2 regions of the Citrobacter amalonaticus genome follow, and region 2 is predicted to be linked to the other one. Evidence: predicted binding sites of a transcription regulator. Region 2 holds the regulator's gene; the other holds the start of a gene.
What was found. Region 2 encodes LexA, which represses DNA repair genes until DNA is damaged. Its sites were predicted from a motif close to TNCTGTATGTACATACAGNA; they were not measured.

Region 1 (3,422 bases), 290 kb from region 2:
GGGTAACGTCTTCACGCGGGAAGGACCAGCAGAGAATGGTCACCGGGCCGGTCAGCATGCCTTTTACCGGTTTGTCAGTCAGCGACTGCGCATACTTCGCCCATTCCACGGTGATCGCTTCCGGACGGCTGACGTCGCCGATCACCACCGGCGGTTTCACACAGCGAGAGCCGTAGCTCTGCACCCAGCCGTTCTGGGTGAAAACGAAACCGTCGAGGTGCTCGCCAAAATATTCCACCATGTCGTTACGCTCGGCTTCGCCGTGGACCAGCACGTCCAGGCCCAGACGCTCCTGCTCTACAATCGCCTGCTTAATATGCTCCGCAATGCCGGTGCGGTAGTTGTTGGCATCAAGCTGACCTTTTTTGAAGTCCAGACGCAGGCCGCGGATTTCAGTGGTCTGCGGGAAAGAACCGATAGTGGTCGTTGGCCACGCTGGCAGGTTGAAGCGCGCACGCTGAGCTTCAGCACGCACCTCGTACGGGTTCGCCCGCTGGCTGTCCTGTGAGGTGATGGCCGCCAGACGTTTTTCCACTGCCGCATTGTGCACGCGGGTTGAGTGGCGACGCGCCTGAATCGGGGCGCTCCATTCGGCGATGGCGGCGGTATCGCCGCTGTTCAGCGCATCGCGCAGCAGCGTCAGTTCACCACACTTTTGCAGGGCGAAGGCAAACCAGCTCTTCACTTCCGCATCCAGACGCGTTTCAACGCTCAGGTCGATCGGGCTGTGCAGCAGTGAGCAGGACGAGGCCACCCACAGATCGCGAAGGCCTACGATATCTTTAATTTGGGCATATTTTTCTGTCAGATCGGCACGCCAGACGTTACGTCCATTGACCAGCCCTGCAGACAGCAGCCAGTCAGTCGGCAGGCGTTTGTGCAGCGCTGCCACGTCATCTTTACCGTGGACCAGGTCAACGTGCAGTCCCTGTACCGGCAGCGCGGCAATGGTATCAAGGTTAGGCGTCACCCCTTCAAAGTAGGTGGTCAGCAGCAGTTTCACCTGCCCGGAAAGCGCATCGTAGGCCGGTCTGAAGGCATTCAGCCACGCCTGCGGCAGTTCCAGCACCAGCGCAGGTTCGTCGATCTGCACCCACTCGATGCCGCGTTTTGCCAGTTCCGCCAGCACCTGCTGATAAACCGGCAGAATGTCTTTCAGCAGGCTCAGACGATCGAACGACTCGCCCTTCACTTTGCCCAGCCACAGATAAGTCACCGGGCCGAGCAGCACAGGTTTCACCTTGTGACCCAGCGCCAGCGCTTCGTCCACTTCATCCAGCAGTTGTGTCCAGGTCAGTTTGAACTGCTGACCTTTAACGAACTCCGGCACCATGTAGTGATAGTTGGTGTTAAACCATTTGGTCATTTCTGCCGCTGCCGCCGGTTCGCCGGTCGGCGCACGACCGCGACCAATGCGGAACAGAGTGTCGATATCGACGGAGCCGTCTTTGTTCTGATGACGAGCCGGGACGTTACCGAGCAACAGGCTGGTGGTCAGAACATGGTCGTACCAGGCGAAGTCGCCGACCGGCAGAAGATCGATACCCGCTTGCTTTTGTTGATCCCAGTGGCGCGCACGCAGTTCGCGGCCCACCGCCAGCAGTTCTTCACGGGTCGCATTGCCCGCCCAGTAGCTCTCTTGCGCTTTTTTCAGCTCGCGACGCAGGCCAACACGAGGAAAACCGAGGGTGTGATTCAGTATTGTCATTGTATGCCTCTTAGAAAATTTGCAGGTTTTAGCCGTCCAGATGTTTACACTGCTATAATTCGCAAGTACTGTATATTCCTCAAGCGCAATTTGTTCATGCCGAAGTGAAGGACTTTCATGATCGAGATTAAACACCTGAAAACGCTCCAGGCGTTGCGGAATACCGGGTCACTGGCAGCCGCCGCGGCGACGCTGCATCAGACCCAATCCGCCCTGTCTCACCAGTTCAGCGATCTGGAACAGCGCCTTGGCTTTCGGCTATTCATACGTAAAAGCCAGCCGCTGCGTTTCACCCCACAGGGTGAGATCCTGTTGCAACTGGCCAGCCAGGTACTGCCGCAAATTAACCGCGCGTTACAGGCCTGCAACGAACCGCAGCAGACCCGTCTGCGTATCGCCATTGAGTGTCATAGCTGTATTCAGTGGCTGACCCCGGCGCTGGAAAACTTCCGCGCCAAATGGCCACAGGTGGAGATGGATTTTAAATCCGGCGTGACGTTTGACCCTCAACCGGCACTCCAGCAGGACGAGCTGGATCTGGTGATGACCTCTGACATTCTGCCGCGCAGCGGGCTGCACTATTCGCCGATGTTTGATTTTGAAGTCCGCCTGGTGCTGGCCCCCGAGCATCCGCTGACCAGCAAAACGCAGATCACGCCGGAAGATTTAGCCAGCGAAACGCTGCTGATCTATCCGGTACAGCGCAGTCGGCTGGACGTCTGGCGTCATTTTCTTCAGCCCGCAGGGGTCAGCCCGTCACTGAAAAGCGTGGATAATACTCTGCTGTTGATTCAGATGGTGGCGGCGAACATGGGCATTGCCGCCCTGCCGCACTGGGTCGTGGAGAGTTTTGAACGTCAGGGTCTGGTCGTGACCAGAACCCTGGGAGAAGGCTTATGGAGCCGCCTGTACGCCGCCGTGCGTGACGGCGAGCAGCGCCAGCCGGTGACTGAGGCGTTTATTCGATCGGCGCGCAATCACGCCTGCGATCATCTGCCGTTTGTTCGGAGCGCGGAGCGACCCAGCGGCGATGCACCCACAGTGAAGCCAGTATCACCATCGCGCCTGTAATAAAACTAGGCCAGTGAGGCTGTTGGTGCCAGATCGCCAGGTTAACCAGCAGCCCGGCGGGCACATGCATATTGTTCATAATGCCGAGCGTGCCCGCATCGACCTGTGTCGCACCGTAGTTCCACATAAAGTAGCCGATCCCTGAAGCGGCCACGCCCAGGAACACCAGAATCCCCCACTGGAGCGTGGTTTCCGGCATTTTCTGCGCATTGCCCAGCATGAACCAGGCGACTACCGCGACCAGAAACGCGCCGATGTAAAACCATGCAAACGCGTTATGCTGCGGCATCGGGCGCGTCTCCATCAGGCGTTTATAGCCCACCATGCCGATGGCAAAACTGATGTTGGAGAGCTGTACCAGCAGCAGACCGGTCCAGAAATGATCGGTCACCTGGTCATAACGAATAATCCCTGCGCCAATCACCGCCAGCAGCGCGCTGAACGCATAGCCCCAGCGCAGCCGCCGTTTACTCATCAGATCGTAAATCAGCGTGATATAGAGCGGCGTCAACACGGTAAACAGCAGCAGTTCAGAGACGGTCAGGTAGAGATAAGCGTGGAAACTCAGCATATACATGATGCCAAGCTGCATGGCGCCCACCAGCATATACAGGCCGATAGTTTTCAGGCTGTGCCCGCGCGT
Region 2 (3,422 bases):
TGATAGAGCACGTAGGAGAGCAACAGATAGTCCATGTGGCTGCGGTGGCAGGGAACATAAACAATTTCGTGCCCGTCGTGCGCAAGTTGGCGAACGCGTTCTGCGTTGTGAACGTTAATCCCCTGATACAGCCGGTTCCAGGTGAAGCCCAGAATACGGTCGGTCAGGCGAATCATCTCGTAAGAGAAGTTGGCGGCGATCTCTTCCATCAGCGCAATGGCGTTTTGCTGCGCCTTTTCATGGGAGATTTTCTTGCTGCGCGCTTCGTCTTCTACCGCGCGGGCAATCGCTTTGGAGGCCAGCAGCTTGTTGAAGAGATCCTGACGCGCAGGTAAACGCGGCCCCACAGCGGCCAGGCGCTGACGGGCGAAGTGCATACGCGCCACGCGAGCCAGTTTCTGCGCAATGGTTTTATCCGTGCCGTGCTCATCGGCCATTCGGCGCAGAGAGACGGAAGGCGAGAAGCGAACAAAGCTGTCGCGGCCCAGCCAGGAGACGGCAAAGAATTTCTGAATGCCGTTAAGCATGCGCAGCGGCGGGTTAACCTCGCCCTTTTCACGACCCGGAGAGCGTCCAAACATCACCGACACCGGCACCATTTGCACATCCAGATCCGGATTGCTGCGATGCAGGTCGAGGTAGTTATGGAACAGCTTGATGGACTCCTCTTTCGGCGTGTAATAGGTGAAGACACGCGGTCCGCCGTGAATGAACACATAGCGCGGCAACTGTGTGCCATCGATCTCCAGCGGTTCTAACGGGTCGGGGAGATCGTGCGCCAGACATTGTGCGCGCAGCGTCAGCAAGTCCGCTTTGGAGTTGTACGGTAAAACGTACATAATTGGACGAGAGGTATCGAGTCCCAATTCCGGGGCAGGATCCGCCGGAATAGACTTGCTTTTTACCAGTACGCTTAATGGTAAATTCAGGATTTTGTAGTAAATTCGTGGCCAGCCGGACATAAACGATGTAAAGCCTCTGGTTAATAATGCAATTGCGTTGCAAGGATATCAGAAAGTCATGTGAATTTCTGGTCTATCCCGTCATACTTCGCGCCGCGTTGCCCTGACTCGAATTACATGAGTTAACAAGACAATGTCATTGACGCCAATAATGCAAAAAGGTTCTTTTAATGGCTAATAATACCACTGGATTCACCCGAATTATCAAAGCTGCAGGCTATTCCTGGAAAGGTTTTCGCGCCGCGTGGATTAACGAGGCCGCGTTCCGTCAGGAAAGCGTGGCGGCGTTGCTGGCCGTGGCTATCGCCTGCTGGCTGGACGTGGATGCCATTACGCGCGTTCTGCTGATCGGCTCCGTTATGCTGGTCATGATTGTTGAAATCCTGAACAGCGCCATCGAGGCGGTAGTGGACCGTATCGGCTCTGATTATCACGAACTTTCCGGACGCGCAAAAGATATGGGGTCGGCGGCGGTGCTGCTTTCTATCATTGTGGCGTTGATCACCTGGGGACTCCTGTTGTGGCCACATTTTCGCTAACGTTTTTCGACCCTGATTCCATAACAGGCTAAATCTGCTGTCGAATGTGCAGTTTGTGGTTCCAAAATCACCTTTAGCTGTATATACTCACAGCATAACTGTATATACACCCAGGGGGCGGAATGAAAGCGTTAACGGCCAGGCAACAAGAGGTGTTTGATCTCATTCGGGATCACATCAGCCAGACAGGTATGCCACCGACGCGTGCGGAGATCGCACAGCGTTTGGGGTTCCGTTCCCCAAACGCGGCTGAAGAACACCTGAAAGCGCTGGCACGTAAAGGGGCGATTGAAATCGTCTCCGGCGCTTCTCGCGGCATTCGACTGCTGCAAGAAGAAGAGGAAGGGTTACCGCTCATCGGTCGCGTTGCGGCGGGCGAACCGCTGCTGGCGCAGCAGCACATCGAAGGCCATTATCAGGTGGATCCGTCTTTGTTTAAGCCGAACGCCGATTTCCTGTTGCGCGTCAGCGGAATGTCGATGAAAGACATCGGCATTATGGATGGCGATCTGCTGGCGGTACATAAAACCCAGGACGTGCGTAACGGCCAGGTGGTTGTAGCGCGTATCGACGATGAAGTGACGGTCAAGCGCCTGAAAAAACAGGGCAATAAAGTTGAGTTACTGCCCGAAAACAGCGAATTTAAACCTATCCTGGTTGACCTTCGCGAACAGAATTTCACCATCGAAGGATTGGCCGTTGGCGTCATCCGTAACGGTGAATGGCTGTAGTATTCCTGTAGGCCGGATAAGGTGTTTACGCCGCTATCCGGCGCTCTCACCACTCTCGTTATGACCTCTTCTCAGGCTCGTCCCCATGCCGTTTTTTGCTTCTGCTGACAAAGCGCTCTGGCGTCTCGCCTTACCGATGATTTTCTCCAATATCACCGTTCCGCTGCTGGGACTGGTGGATACGGCGGTCATTGGTCACCTGGACAGTCCCGTGTATCTCGGCGGCGTGGCGGTGGGCGCAACTGCAACCAGCTTTCTGTTCATGCTACTGCTCTTCTTACGTATGAGTACCACCGGGCTGACGGCGCAGGCGTTCGGCGCGAAGAATCCTCAGGCGCTGGCGCGGGCTCTGGTGCAACCGCTGATCCTGGCGTTAGGCGCAGGGGCATTGATTGCGATTTTTCGCACGCCGATTATCGACCTGGCGCTACACATTGTCGGCGGCAGCGAAGCGGTGCTGGAACAGGCAAGGCGATTCCTGGCCATTCGCTGGCTGAGCGCGCCGGCGTCGCTGGCGAATCTGGTTCTGCTCGGCTGGTTACTGGGCGTGCAATACGCGCGTGCGCCGGTGATCCTGCTGATTGTCGGCAATATCCTGAACATTGTGCTCGACCTCTGGCTGGTCATGGGGCTGCATATGAACGTGCAGGGGGCCGCGCTGGCGACGGTGATTGCGGAATATGCGACGTTGCTGATCGGTTTGTTGATGGTGCGTAAGGTCTTGCACCTGCGTGGTGTCTCTCTCGCCATGCTCAGGCTGGCCTGGCGTGGAAACTTTCGTCGCCTTCTGGCGCTCAATCGCGACATCATGCTGCGTTCGCTGCTGCTGCAACTCTGTTTTGGCGCCATCACCGTGCTGGGGGCCAGACTGGGTAGCGATATCATCGCCGTGAACGCCGTGTTGATGACGTTGCTGACGTTTACGGCCTATGCGCTGGATGGTTTTGCCTACGCCGTGGAGGCGCATTCCGGTCAGGCCTATGGCGCCCGCGACGGCAGTCAGTTGCTGGAGGTCTGGCGCGCGGCGTGCCGTCAGTCAGGTATTGTCGCACTGCTGTTCTCACTGGTTTATCTGCTCGCGGGCGAACAGATTGTCGCGCTGCTGACATCACTCCCGCAAATCCAGCAACTGGCCGATCGCTATCTGCTCTGGCAAGTGATTTTGCCGTTGGTCGGCGTCTGGTGCTATC

Region 1: metR (HTH-type transcriptional regulator MetR) is a predicted target of LexA. The motif match lies at 1,775-1,794, and genes of this name have one in related genera.

Annotation. Positions count from the first base shown of each region.
Region 1 covers NZ_CP014015.2:1,751,498-1,754,919, forward strand. Annotated here, with positions in the region: gene metE (5-methyltetrahydropteroyltriglutamate--homocysteine S-methyltransferase) at 1-1,708, opposite strand, end outside; gene metR (HTH-type transcriptional regulator MetR) at 1,826-2,779, shown strand; gene bioP (biotin transporter) at 2,667-3,422, opposite strand, start outside.
Region 2 covers NZ_CP014015.2:1,461,252-1,464,673, reverse strand. Annotated here, with positions in the region: gene plsB (glycerol-3-phosphate 1-O-acyltransferase PlsB) at 1-962, opposite strand, end outside; gene AL479_RS07040 (diacylglycerol kinase) at 1,133-1,501, shown strand; gene lexA (transcriptional repressor LexA) at 1,624-2,232, shown strand; gene dinF (MATE family efflux transporter DinF) at 2,318-3,422, shown strand, end outside.